Regions from separate parts of the Vibrio ziniensis genome, predicted to be linked through region 1. Evidence: predicted binding sites of a transcription regulator. Region 1 holds the regulator's gene; each other region holds the start of a gene.

Region 1 (4,291 bases):
GCACGTCGGTTTCGTGTCCGGAAGTATTTTAAAACCAGAATTTTGGTTAGAAAAAGCATTACCTGCTTACTATGCAAGCTTAAAAGATATTGAAGTATGACCCTTCATCATGATCAATAAAGCGTTATAGCAGACCTGTAAATAAGTAATAAGCTAACGTACTCTTTATAGTCAGCAACAATACAATTTAGATTTACGAGTAAATTATGATCGTACCTTGGCAAGAAATTGCACCCGAAACGTTAGACAATCTCATCAGCGAGTTTGTGCTCAGAGAAGGGACTGATTACGGCGAAGTTGAGATCTCTTTGAAGCACAAAGTAGACCAAATAAAAGCCCTATTAAGGAGTGGTGAAGCGGTTATCGTTTATTCAGAGTTACACGAAAGTGTTGATATCAAAGTTACTAATCGATAATCAGTGACAACTGAAATTCCATGGTATAGTGGCTGCAGCTTGGGCGATGACAATGTTTCAGCGCCTTATCTTAGGATTTATGGACAAGGTTAGTCATGTCAGCAAAACACCCAATTATTGCCGTAACTGGTTCATCAGGTGCAGGCACTACTACAACGTCAGAAGCATTCCGCAAAATGTTCAATATGATGAGTGTCAAACCCGCTTGGGTTGAAGGTGATAGCTTTCACCGCTTCACTCGCCCTGAAATGGACATTGAAATTCGTAAAGCCCGTGAACAGGGTCGCCATATTAGTTATTTCGGCCCAGAAGCGAACGATTTTGCTACTTTAAGCGAATTTTTCCGCCAATACGGTAAAGCCGGAACAGGTCAAATTCGACGCTACTTGCATACCTTCGATGAAGCGGTTCCCTATAATCAAATGCCCGGTACGTTTACGCCTTGGCAAGACCTGCCAACCAATACCGATGTACTGTTCTATGAAGGTCTACACGGTGGCGTGGTAGACGGCGAAGTCAATGTAGCTCAGCACGTCGATTTCTTGATAGGCATGGTGCCCATTGTCAACCTTGAGTGGATTCAGAAATACGTTCGAGATACACGCGACAGAGGTCATTCTCGCGAAGCGGTCATGGATTCCATCGTTCGTTCAATGGACGACTATTTGAACTACATTACGCCGCAGTTTTCACGCACCCACATCAACTTCCAGCGAGTCCCCACTGTTGATACCTCTAACCCACTTAATGCCAAAGGTATCCCTAGTCTGGACGAAAGTTTTGTAGTCATTCGCCTACGAGGCATTAAAAATGTCGATTTCCCATATTTACTGGCAATGATAGATGGATCATTTATGTCTCGTCACAATACCATTGTTGTGCCAGGTGGAAAAATGAGTTTTGCTATGGAATTAATAGTAAGACCAATCCTACAACAACTCATTGAGACAGGGAAAATTGGCTAATCGAAACACTGTTTTAGAGTTTAGTTTCGATACCGTGACCATGTGCACATTTTTGCGTACAAAATCGCGGCAGTGACACGATTAAAATCAAGAAAAAGTTGCCGAAAAAGGATACTATTCTTAACCGAAACATAAGATAGCTTGCAGCGACCATAAAGTCCTCTTATTCTAGTAATCCTATTTTAAGCTTTGCTAAATATGGATAGCAGCAAGCGTACCCTGCAGAGGAAGTGAGATATTATGGTTCTAGGTAAACCTCAAACCGACCCAACATTAGAGTGGTTTCTTTCACATTGTCACATTCATAAGTACCCTTCAAAAAGCACGCTAATTCATGCGGGCGAGAAAGCAGAAACTTTGTACTACATTGTTAAAGGTTCTGTTGCGGTACTGATTAAAGATGAAGAAGGAAAGGAAATGATCCTTTCTTACCTAAACCAAGGTGATTTCATCGGTGAACTTGGCTTGTTTGAAGAAGGTCAAGAGCGTACAGCATGGGTTCGTGCTAAGTCTCCATGTGAAGTTGCGGAAATTTCATTTAAGAAATTCCGTCAGCTTATCCAAGTAAACCCAGATATTTTGATGCGTCTTTCAGGTCAGATGGCTCGCCGTCTACAAGTAACAAGCCAGAAAGTTGGTGACCTTGCGTTCCTAGACGTAACAGGCCGTATTGCTCAGACGCTACTTAACCTAGCGAAACAACCTGATGCAATGACTCACCCAGACGGTATGCAGATCAAGATTACTCGTCAAGAGATCGGCCAAATCGTTGGCTGTTCACGTGAGACAGTTGGTCGAATTCTGAAGATGCTTGAAGAGCAGAACCTAATTTCAGCTCACGGTAAGACTATCGTTGTCTACGGAACTCGCTAATAGTTAACGCTATTACAAAAATTCAAAAGCCACCCTTGCGGTGGCTTTTTTATTCTGCCTTTTTCTACTGTCTCTCAGTCACAGGTCTCTATACCATTCTGGAAAATTTCTTGATCAGTGAATGGGCGTCGATGCTCAATCTGATCATTTTTATCTAGAATGGTATTACTCTTCTCCTTTCGAAATGGAGGAAAATTATCCAGTTCTATTTACTATCGGTACTTTCAAAAATCTTATCTGCAGATGCCGCAACAAAGCCTGTATAAAGCTCTCCATTCGCCATTGGATAACGCTTAGCAAACTCGTAGAAACCACCAGGAACCGTTTCAGTGCTGTCACTGAAGGTTACGGATACCTTATCTGCCATGGTTGAAGACTGCTCAAGTAGAACCTCAGGAGTTCCTTTGACTTCACCGCCAGACTCATTGATGGTGAAGCCAGCATTGCGCAGATGATCATTCACCTGTTTCACTTCAGTAAATGCCTTGAGCTGATTAACGTTAACCGTGAAGTGATTCGCACCATAGCCATGAGCCGCTAACCAAGAGGCGTATTCACTCTCTTGCGCTAGCACTTGATAATCAGCAAAGCTAATATCCCATAAGCGACCACCGTAAAGGAATGCATCGCCTTCGAGCTTTGTTACATCTACCTTCGCAACCAATTTGGCAACAATCTCTTGTAACTGTGGTGAACACTCTTCTACTTTCAGCTCACTGATAAATACTTTTGGCTGAAGCGGATCTGGATGCTCATAGTGTTTAGCGACCAGCTTTTTGCTTTCAAAAACATAGTCACCAACCGCTTTATAGCCGAGAGCTAAGAAAGGCTTTGCTAACGTTTCTAGACCAAGAGGCGCAACATTGAAGGTTCGTAGTGCAATATGGTCATTGATTAGCGCTTCATCTTCTTCTAGCAAGCTATGAACTTTATCGGCTGAAGGACAAAGGCGAGTAATGTAGTCATTCCACAGTGATTGAAACAGAACTTCTGGCGTCATAGTGCCTCCTTGGCTGCATGAACACGACGTATTGGATTGGAAAAAGCTTATTTAAGCCAAGTACTATTAAGTGATTATTTATTCTGACGTTATTAGTAAACAGGCTTCACCTTTCGTGAAGCCTGAATAATTTTGTTATAGCTCTACACCTGGGCTTAGTGTCGCAGGAAGCTCGGTTGCAGAACCTTCCATTGACGCCATTGGGTATGCACAATAATCCGCTGCGTAGAATGCGCTTGGACGTAGGTTACCTGAAGCCCCAGGGCCACCAAATGGAGCATCGCCACTCGCACCTGTTAGCTGACGGTTGCGGTTAACGATACCTGCACGAATGTGGTCTACGAAGTATTCCCACTCGGCATCGTCGGTAGTCACAAGACCAGCAGACAGACCAAAACGAGTATCGTTCGCCAGTTCTACTGCTTGCTCTAGTGTTTCGTAACGCACCAATTGCAGTAATGGGCCGAAGTATTCTTCGTCAGGTAGTTGGGCGATTGGCGTAACATCAATGATGCCCGGTGATACAAAAGCAGCACCTTTACTTTGCGCTTCAACAAGGCTCTTACCGCCCAGAGATTGAAGGTGAGCTTGTGCATTCAAAATAAAGTCTGCCGCCGCTTTAGAGATTTGTGGACCCATGAACGGTGCTGGCTCAGCAAATGGTTGATCCATACGAAGCTTCTTCGTTGCTTCTACTAAGCGAGCAACCAACTCATCACCTTTCGCCCCCACAGGGATGTATAGACGACGTGCACAAGTACAACGTTGACCGGCACTGATAAATGCAGATTGTATGATTGTATAAACCGTCGCGCTTAGGTCACCAAACTGTTCAGAAATCACCATTGGGTTATTGCCGCCCATTTCGAGAGCGAGCATCTTGTCTGGTTGACCCGCAAATTGGCGATGTAGGATATGACCCGTATTGGCACTCCCAGTAAACAGTAGACCATCAATACCTTTTGATTGAGCTAGAGCGATACCGGTTTCTTTACCACCTTGTACAAGGTTAATAACACCTGCTGGCAGACCAGCCG
Region 2 (4,291 bases), on a different replicon from region 1:
CCGCGAGCAAGAATGGTCTGATATTGCTGATCAATTCTTTCTCTTAATATGGGGGAAGGTGGTGGTTGAGGTACGTTCGCTTCTGAAGAATGTTCTCTTGAAACGAATCTCGCCGGAAATTCATAAGGGTTGTGATCAACAGAACCTACAGGCTCTTCTTTGGTTGAGTAGTTAACATGCTGACAGAGGATATAGCCGGTGTTTGCATCACCAGTGGCAATCCAAAGCACACCATTGCTGCTTTTAGGTTGCAACGGCATGTAGTGCGAAGAGAATTGGAAACTTTTCGCATGGTTTACCCAACGAGCGTCAATCATCGCCAACTTTCTACGACAGCGACTCGCAATGTGGTCGATGTGGTCATAAAAGGTTTTGGGATTGATATTGAGTTTGCGACAAATTTCTCGTACCGAATAACCCATGAAAAGTAATCCGAATAAGGTTTCTTGGAATAATAATTTCTTATTAGATCCAGACCATTTATCGACAAAGGTAGAGTGACAAGATTTGCAGCGATAACGTTGACGATCGCCGCTATAGCCAAAGGCATGATAAAGATGTTTGTGAATATGGACGGAAAGCCCAGCGTTTTCACATTCGAGATTACGACAAGCCGGTAAGCCGTCGCTATGAAGTTGACGTAAACGAACCAGTTCGTTTAAGACTTCTTTATTGTTAAGTAAGGGGGGGAAAGCACCGCACTCACGACAAACCATCGTTGGACGCTTAGGATTTGCACGTTGCAAAACATACCGTTCTGCATCGCTCAAACCAAAGTTGTCACACGCCAATGTTTTACAAAAGTTGAGCTGCAAGCCATCAGCGTCCGCAGGTAATTGGTCGGTCGACACGATCTCCCCCTCGGGAATATTGGGGGTTACCAAGCGCGCTACTCGGCAACCTTTTGATAAATGTGAAATTACATCTTGATAGCAGTTTCAAGTGCCACTTGCATCATTTCGTGGAAAGATTTTTGACGGTCTTCAGCGCTGAGTTTCTCGCCGCGTAGGATATGGTCAGAAACCGTTAGGATGGTCAGTGCACGAGCGCCTAAATCGGCAGCCACACCGTAGATACCCGCAGCTTCCATATCCACACCTAGGATGCCAAGTTTTTTCATTTTTTCGAAGATTTCTGGCTCTGGAGTGTAGAACAGGTCAGCAGAGAAAATGTTACCTACTTTTACATCTACTTTTTGCGCACGAGCCTGAGCTACCGCTGTTTCTAGTAGATCGAAGTCAGCGATAGCTGCGAAGTCGTGGTTGCTAAAACGAATGCGGTTAACTTTAGAGTCCGTTGATGCGCCCATACCGATAACAACGTCCATCAGTTTTACGTCGTCACGTACTGCACCACAGCTACCTACACGAATGACGTTTTTCACACCATATTCAGCAATCAGTTCGTGAACGTAGATACAGCATGAAGGGATACCCATGCCGTGACCCATTACAGAAACTTTTTTGCCTTTGTATGTACCTGTGTAACCGAACATATTACGTACGTCACACACTTGCTTCACGTCTTCAAGGTAAGTATCTGCGATGAATTTTGCACGAAGCGGGTCACCAGGCATCAGAACTGTTTCAGCGAAATCATCAGGTTGCGCGTTAATGTGTGGGGTTGCCATCATTGTTCTCCAAAAATGTTCAGTCAATTAAACAGCATTGCATATCAAATTACTATTTCTGTTGACTTAGGATTTGTCTGTTGAGGCAATACTAATGAGTAATAATAAGGTTTCTTGAGATTTTTGTCACAAAAAAGGCGATCGGATTACTTAGGTGGATATTTAATAACGATTTATGTTGAAAGTGATAAAGCAATCGATTTGGGAAAATGTTGGCATAATTTGTACGAAATTTAAAATTGTATAACTAGTCTTGGATATGCTATAAATTATACAAAGTTTATTTTTGTATAATATTAATTATTGGTCTGGGAGTTGAGGGGGGCTAATATGGCTCAGTCACCTATCTTATTGGGCATTAGTGCATGTGTTCTGGGACAAAAAGTGCGTTTTGATTCTGGACATAAAGCCAGTCAGTTTGTGATTAAAGAACTTTTGCCATACTTTGAGTTTGTTCCAGTCTGCCCTGAAGTTGGAATGGGATTACCCGTACCACGACCACCAATTCGCTTAGTTTCAAATGAAGAGCGTATAGCTCTGGTTGAAACAAAGGATCCTTCAAAAGATCACACCGCAGGCTTGTTACAGTATTCAGAGCAAAAAATAGATCAGCTCATGCAGCAGCCGTTGTGTGGTTATATTGTTTGTGCCAAGTCTCCTTCTTGTGGCATGGAAAAAGTTAAGGTCTACAAATCCCACGAAGCTGAGAAAAGTGGTATTGGCCTTTACACTCAGAAGTTAATGGAAAAAATGCCATGGCTTCCTATTGAGGAAGATGGAAGGCTCAATGACGCTGTTTTGAAAGAAAACTTTATTACTCGCGTCTATTGCTTGCATGATTTTTACCAGACTCTTGGTCAGGAAGCGACCGCAGGTAAAGTTGTGGCCTTTCATTCCCGTTACAAACTCACTTTGATGGCGCACCACCCACTTTCTTATCGAGAACTGGGAAGACTAGTGGCCAATGTGACAAACTACACCACTGATGAGTTTATAGAACTTTACCGGTTGGGGCTTATGCAAGCTTTGAAAATAAGGGCGAGCAGAAAAAATCACACCAATGTGTTGATGCACCTTCAAGGCTATTTTAAGCGTTCGCTCGATAAGTCTCAGAAAAAAGAGCTGACAGAAATTATTCATGATTATAGAAAGGGCATTTTGCCACTTTTGGCGCCGATAACCATTATCAAACATTATTTGTCCTTGTATCCAGATGCGTACCTCATCCAACAACGTTATCTGGATCCCTATCCACAGGAGTTGAAGTTACGCTATGGCTTATGAACAAAAGCTATACGCTATTCGTGAAGTAGCAGAATTAACCGGAGTTAAGCCCGTCACATTGCGTGCTTGGCAGCGACGTTACAACCTGGTTCAGCCGCAAAGAACCGAAAAAGGTCACCGTCTGTTTAATCAAGAAAACATCGACAGCATTAAAGAAATTCAGGGCTGGTTAGCTAAAGGCGTTTCCATTGGTAAAGTGAGTGAGCTGCTCAAAGGCGGTGTTGCTTCAGATGAATTCCAGGAAGATGCGCGTTTACAACTTGAAGAGTGTGAACAGCTGCTGACTGCTCTGTCACAGCTTAATCGTGGTAAGTCTGAAAATCTGATTGCTACCGTAATGAAAGAATATCCGCTGGATATTGTTGAAACTCAATTTGTATTTCCAGTGATTGATGCCTTAGAGCGAGTGAAAGGACCTTGGCGATCATTACAAAAAGGACTGTTTCAATCTCTGATGATCAATAAGCTTTCATCCATACTCGAAGCAGAGAATAAAGCTGCTCACAAAGGTAAGTGCCTCTGTGTTAGTTATGACCCTGTAGGCAGTTTGCTTGCTTGGTTATGGGCTGTGACTTGGTCAGAAAAGGGATACAACGTGACTTTCCTAGACGGGGTAGATGATGTTTCTGGTCTTGTTGGGCATGAAGCAATTGATGCCTACAGCACATTAGCTTTGTTCTCTCACAAGTCACTTCCTGACTCTCAGATGAATGCGATTAGTAAACTACGAAATCATTTTAACGATCAATGCTATTTATCTGATGTTCTCAATACGTTAAGCGGATTGAGCTCGTGAAGCTGGTTTGGTTGCGCCGAGATTTAAGATCGGTTGATAACACGGCTCTTAACAATGCGATTGCAAGCGGAGAACCCGTTACTGCAGTTTTCATTGCAACACCAGAGCAGTGGCAACAGCATCATATGGCACCTCGTCAGGCTGATCTGATCTATCGCCGCCTTGATGAACTTCAAAAGGAGCTTCAGGCTCTAAACATACCTCTGCTTTATTCTGAAGTTTCCGACTTTGCGCATTCTGCACAGCGAATTTCCGAGATAGCGAAGCTGTTCAGTGCAAGTGAAGTGTTGGTTAATCAAGAATATGAAGTGAATGAGCAGAAACGAGATAAGCTGGCTCAAATCGCTTTGGCTGAGCAAGGTATTGATTGGTTATCTCTACACGACAAATGCATTGTTCCCGCGGGCAGTTTGCTGAATAAACAAGGTCAATACTTCAAGGTATTTACACCGTTTAAGAAAGCTTGGCTTTCTGCAGCAAGTATTCCAAGAATCCAACCAACTCAAAGTGCGCCGGAGATGGTGTTGCCAGATGAAGTACAGGGGCTTCTCTGGAGCAAAGAACAACCATTTAGCTATCCA
Region 3 (4,291 bases), 620 kb from region 1:
GGGTTTGTGTCATCAAAACGTAAGTTACACTGGCCCTGATAGTCTTGAGCGATACCAAAGTTCAAACAAATCGACTTAGCGTGACCGATATGCAGATAACCGTTAGGCTCTGGCGGGAAACGAGTATGCACGCTAGTGTGTTTACCATCCGCTAAATCTTTATCTATGATTTGGCGAATGAAGTTCGATGGACGAGCCTCAGCTTCACTCATCTATAGCACCTCAAAATAATTTAATACTGGCAGAAAGTTTTCCTGTCTGGGCCAACTTAGCCACAATTTACAGAAATATTGTTTTCAATGATCCACAATTCTGTGTCTTTTCACAATAAAAACTGCGGATTAATTGGGAAATAATCATTACTTCGCTTGTTCTGTAACCAAGCTCTTACAAAGCAAAAAGCCTTCGCACAAGGCGAAGGCTTTAATTTTACCTAAAAATGTCCGTTATTGAAGACAATGGCTCTTATGGTAGTTTTACGCCAGATAAGTCTTCAGTGGTACTGATTGCTTTCATCTCACCCGCAACGATTTCCGCTAGTGGGCCAAGGATTACTTGCAGGTTGTTTTCGCCTAGCTTAACAACACCTTTAGCTCCTAACTTTTTCAGTACAGCTTCGTCAGCAACTGAACGATCTTTCAGTGTTAGACGTAGACGTGTGATACAAGCATCGATAGTGGTTAGGTTCTCATGACCACCTAAAGCTTTAAGGTATTGACGAGCAAGTTCACCTTTATCAGCACTTGAGTTAGAAGGTACCACAACGGTTTCTTCATCATCTTCACGACCTGGCGACTTCAAGTTGAAAGTACGGATTGCGAATGTGAAGGTAAAGAAGTACAGAGCGAAGAACACTAGACCGATGATGAGTAGTGTTACAGGTTTAGTTGCTAGACCCCAGTTTAGAGCAAAGTCGATCAGACCAGCAGAGAAACCAAAGCCGTGCAGTGTACCAAACATGTTTGCAACAACTAGAGCAAGACCAGTGAACACAGCGTGCATTGCATATAGTGCAGGAGCTAGGAACACGAACATGAATTCTAGAGGTTCTGTAATACCGGTTAGGAATGAACAGAACGCTACAGAGAACAACGCACCACCGACTTGATGACGTTTCTCAGCTGGAGCTGCAAAGTACATTGCTAGAGCTGCACCAGGTAGACCGAACATCATGATTGGGAAGAAACCGTTCATGAATACACCAGCGCTCTTATCGCCACCGAAGAAACGGTGTAAGTCGCCAGACTTCATAGTTTCAGTCACTTCTTTCACAACTGCAGTGATTTCTGGGTTTACCGCATTTTGGAAGTTAAACGTGTGCTCTTGACCAACAACTAGAGCTTTAGCAATTGAAGGATCTACACAAAGTTTTTGTAGCGCAGGTAGCGCTTGACCAGCCGCTTGAGCACCTGTTACTACGATCTCTTGACACGTACCCATACCGAACCAGAAGTATGAGTTAAGAACGTGGTGTAAACCTACAGGGATTAGCGCACGGTTTAGAGTACCGTAAACAAATTGGCCTACCGAGCCTGAGGTTGATACTGCATGAGCAAGAGCATCAAGACCACCTTGGATGCTTGGCCATACAACACCAGAGATCGCACCTGCAACAAGTGCAAAAAGACCTGCCATAATAGGAACAAGACGCTTACCAGAGAAGAACGCTAACCATTCTGGAAGACGAGTAGCGTGAAAAGCGTTGTAAGCGTGGCCTGCGATAATACCAGCAAAGATACCACCGAAGAACGACATGTTGATTGAAGGATCAATTGTTTTTGCTGTTGCTGTAAGTACAAAGTACGCAACTGCACCAGCTAGACCAGCAGCACCAGAACCGTCTTTAGAAAGACCAATTGCAATGCCAAGGCCAAATAGAAGAGGTAGCTGTCCAAAGATTGCACCACCAGCTTCAGCCATAAATGGAATGTCTAGTAGGTCGCCCTGACCTAGACGTAATAAGATAGCTGCAACGGGTAGCGTTGCGATAGGTAACATCAATGCTTTACCTAACTTTTGCGCATATCCAAGAATATTCACCGTAAGTTCCCCCTATAGGATTTTATAAATATCGGCAAACTTATTTTAGTCGCCCAATTTAGTCATAGTCAGTGTATGACAATAATTTTGCTCCGCAAATTAAAAGCTCATCAATTGTGACCGTAATCACCTCAAATAGGCATAATTCAAGGTTTTTGCTAGCGAGATCATAAAACTTATTTTACAATATAAAAAAACATTAATTTATCGGTATTATGCGACTAATAACTAAGTGATGTAATCTCTTATATCAAAAGAGATTATACCGATAAAAAACCTATTTGCTGATTACATAAATGGGGCAAATATGGCACTTAATAATCAGCTGGGGGCTCCCTTTTGGTGACCGCTGAGCATAAAGATATTTCGCGATTTGATAAAAGTTAGTAAAGAGTGAGCCCATCACATACTCTTTAAAGGCAATATCTGTTTATCGCTCCTAAAATTATAGAATGTCTATCGACGAGGATTTGTTAATTATGTACGCACTAACTAACTGTAAGGTATTCACAGGCAGCGATATACTGACTGATCATGCTGTTATCATTAATGCTGATACAATTCATGCCATTATCCCTGAACACAATCTTCCGAGTGACATAGAGCGCAAAGATCTTAACGGTGCAAACCTGAGCCCGGGCTTTATTGATTTGCAGCTAAACGGCTGTGGCGGCGTAATGTTTAATGATGAAATTACAGCAGACACTATCCATACCATGCACCTAGCTAACCTGAAATCGGGTTGTACTAGCTTCTTACCAACGCTTATTACCTCTTCAGATGACAACATGCGCCAAGCCATTGCAGCAGAGCGCGAGTATCGCCTAAAGTACAGCAATCATTCACTAGGACTTCACTTAGAAGGCCCTTATCTGAACATTGAGAGAAAAGGCATCCACAGCGTAGACTTTATTCGCGAGTCAGATGAAGCCATGATCAATTTGATGTGTGAAAACAGTGATGTTATTACCAAAGTGACTCTGGCTCCTGAGAACAATAACCCACAACACATTGAGAAATTAGCCAAAGCAGGCATTGTTGTCTCTATTGGTCATACTAACGCAACATATCAGGAAGCTCGTAAAGGCTTTGAGTCCGGTATTACCTTCGCCACTCACTTGTTCAATGCAATGACACCAATGCAAGGTCGTGAACCTGGTGTTGTGGGCGCTATTTTTGACACACCAGAAGTTTACACTGGCATTATTGCCGACGGATTCCACGTTGATTACGCAAACATCCGTATTGCCCATAAGATCAAAGGTGAAAAGCTCGTATTAGTGACAGATGCCACAGCTCCTGCAGGTGCTGAGATGGATTACTTTATTTTTGTCGGTAAGAAAGTATATTACCAAGATGGCAAGTGTATCGATGAAAACGGCACACTTGGCGGCTCAGCCCTTACTATGATTGAAGCGGTTCAAAATACGGTTGAGCATGTCGGCATCGCTTTAGATGAAGCTCTAAGAATGGCTACTTTGTATCCAGCAAAAGCAATTAAGGTTGACCATAAATTAGGTCGTATTAAACAAGGCATGATTGCCAACCTGACTGTTTTTGACCGTGACTTCAATGTAAAAGCGACTGTGGTTAACGGACAATACGAGCATAAGTAATAATGAATGGCGGACAAATAGGTAACGTAGATCTAGTCAAGCAGCTAAATAGCGCTGCAGTATATCGATTAATAGACCAACAAGGTCCTATTTCTCGAATCCAGGTTGCCGATGTGAGTCAACTTGCTCCAGCAAGTGTGACAAAAATAACCCGCCAACTTTTAGAGCGCGGCCTTATAAAAGAGGTCGCCCAACAAGCTTCTACCGGTGGTCGGAGAGCAATCTCTCTGACCACTGAAGTCGATCCATTCCACTCAATCGCAGTGCGTTTAGGACGTGACTATATCCAATTCAGCCTGTTTAACTTAGGTGCCAAAGAGATTGCCTCTGATTTCCAAGAATTTCTCTATACCAGTCAGAGCGAACTCGTGGATGGTCTTTTGAGTCATCTTAAAAATTTCACAAATCAACATACATCATCAATAAGCCAACTTATTGCTATCGGCATCGCTTTACCAGGTTTGGTGAATCCAGAAACTGGTGTGGTTGAATACATGCCAAATGTCAAAATTAATGCTTTGCCTTTAGGTGAAATAATTAAAAACAATTTCCACGTAGAGTGCTTTGTGGGCAATGATGTAAGAGGAATGGCCCTAGCTGAGCACTATTTTGGTGTCAGCCAAGACTGTCAAGAT

Evidence for each region. The regulator CRP, encoded in region 1, controls carbon source genes, mostly activating them, when cyclic AMP is high. The targets are predictions, from matches to a motif close to TGTGANNNNNNTCACA.
Region 2: deoD (purine-nucleoside phosphorylase) is a predicted target of CRP. The motif match lies at 1,746-1,761, and genes of this name have one in related genera.
Region 3: nagE (N-acetylglucosamine-specific PTS transporter subunit IIBC) is a predicted target of CRP. The motif match lies at 2,156-2,171, and genes of this name have one in related genera.

Annotation. Positions count from the first base shown of each region.
Region 1 covers NZ_CP049331.1:285,488-289,778, reverse strand. Annotated here, with positions in the region: gene G5S32_RS01285 (hydrolase) at 1-100, shown strand, start outside; gene G5S32_RS01280 (YheU family protein) at 207-416, shown strand; gene G5S32_RS01275 (phosphoribulokinase) at 512-1,381, shown strand; gene crp (cAMP-activated global transcriptional regulator CRP) at 1,622-2,254, shown strand; gene G5S32_RS01265 (DUF1338 domain-containing protein) at 2,460-3,254, opposite strand; gene astD (succinylglutamate-semialdehyde dehydrogenase) at 3,390-4,291, opposite strand, start outside.
Region 2 covers NZ_CP049332.1:364,784-369,074, reverse strand. Annotated here, with positions in the region: gene G5S32_RS16685 (IS1 family transposase) at 1-851, opposite strand, end outside; gene deoD (purine-nucleoside phosphorylase) at 920-1,630, opposite strand; gene G5S32_RS16675 (YbgA family protein) at 1,961-2,914, shown strand; gene G5S32_RS16670 (MerR family transcriptional regulator) at 2,904-3,710, shown strand; gene phrB (deoxyribodipyrimidine photo-lyase) at 3,707-4,291, shown strand, end outside.
Region 3 covers NZ_CP049331.1:902,285-906,575, reverse strand. Annotated here, with positions in the region: gene glnS (glutamine--tRNA ligase) at 1-212, opposite strand, end outside; gene nagE (N-acetylglucosamine-specific PTS transporter subunit IIBC) at 466-2,040, opposite strand; gene nagA (N-acetylglucosamine-6-phosphate deacetylase) at 2,520-3,656, shown strand; gene nagC (DNA-binding transcriptional regulator NagC) at 3,659-4,291, shown strand, end outside.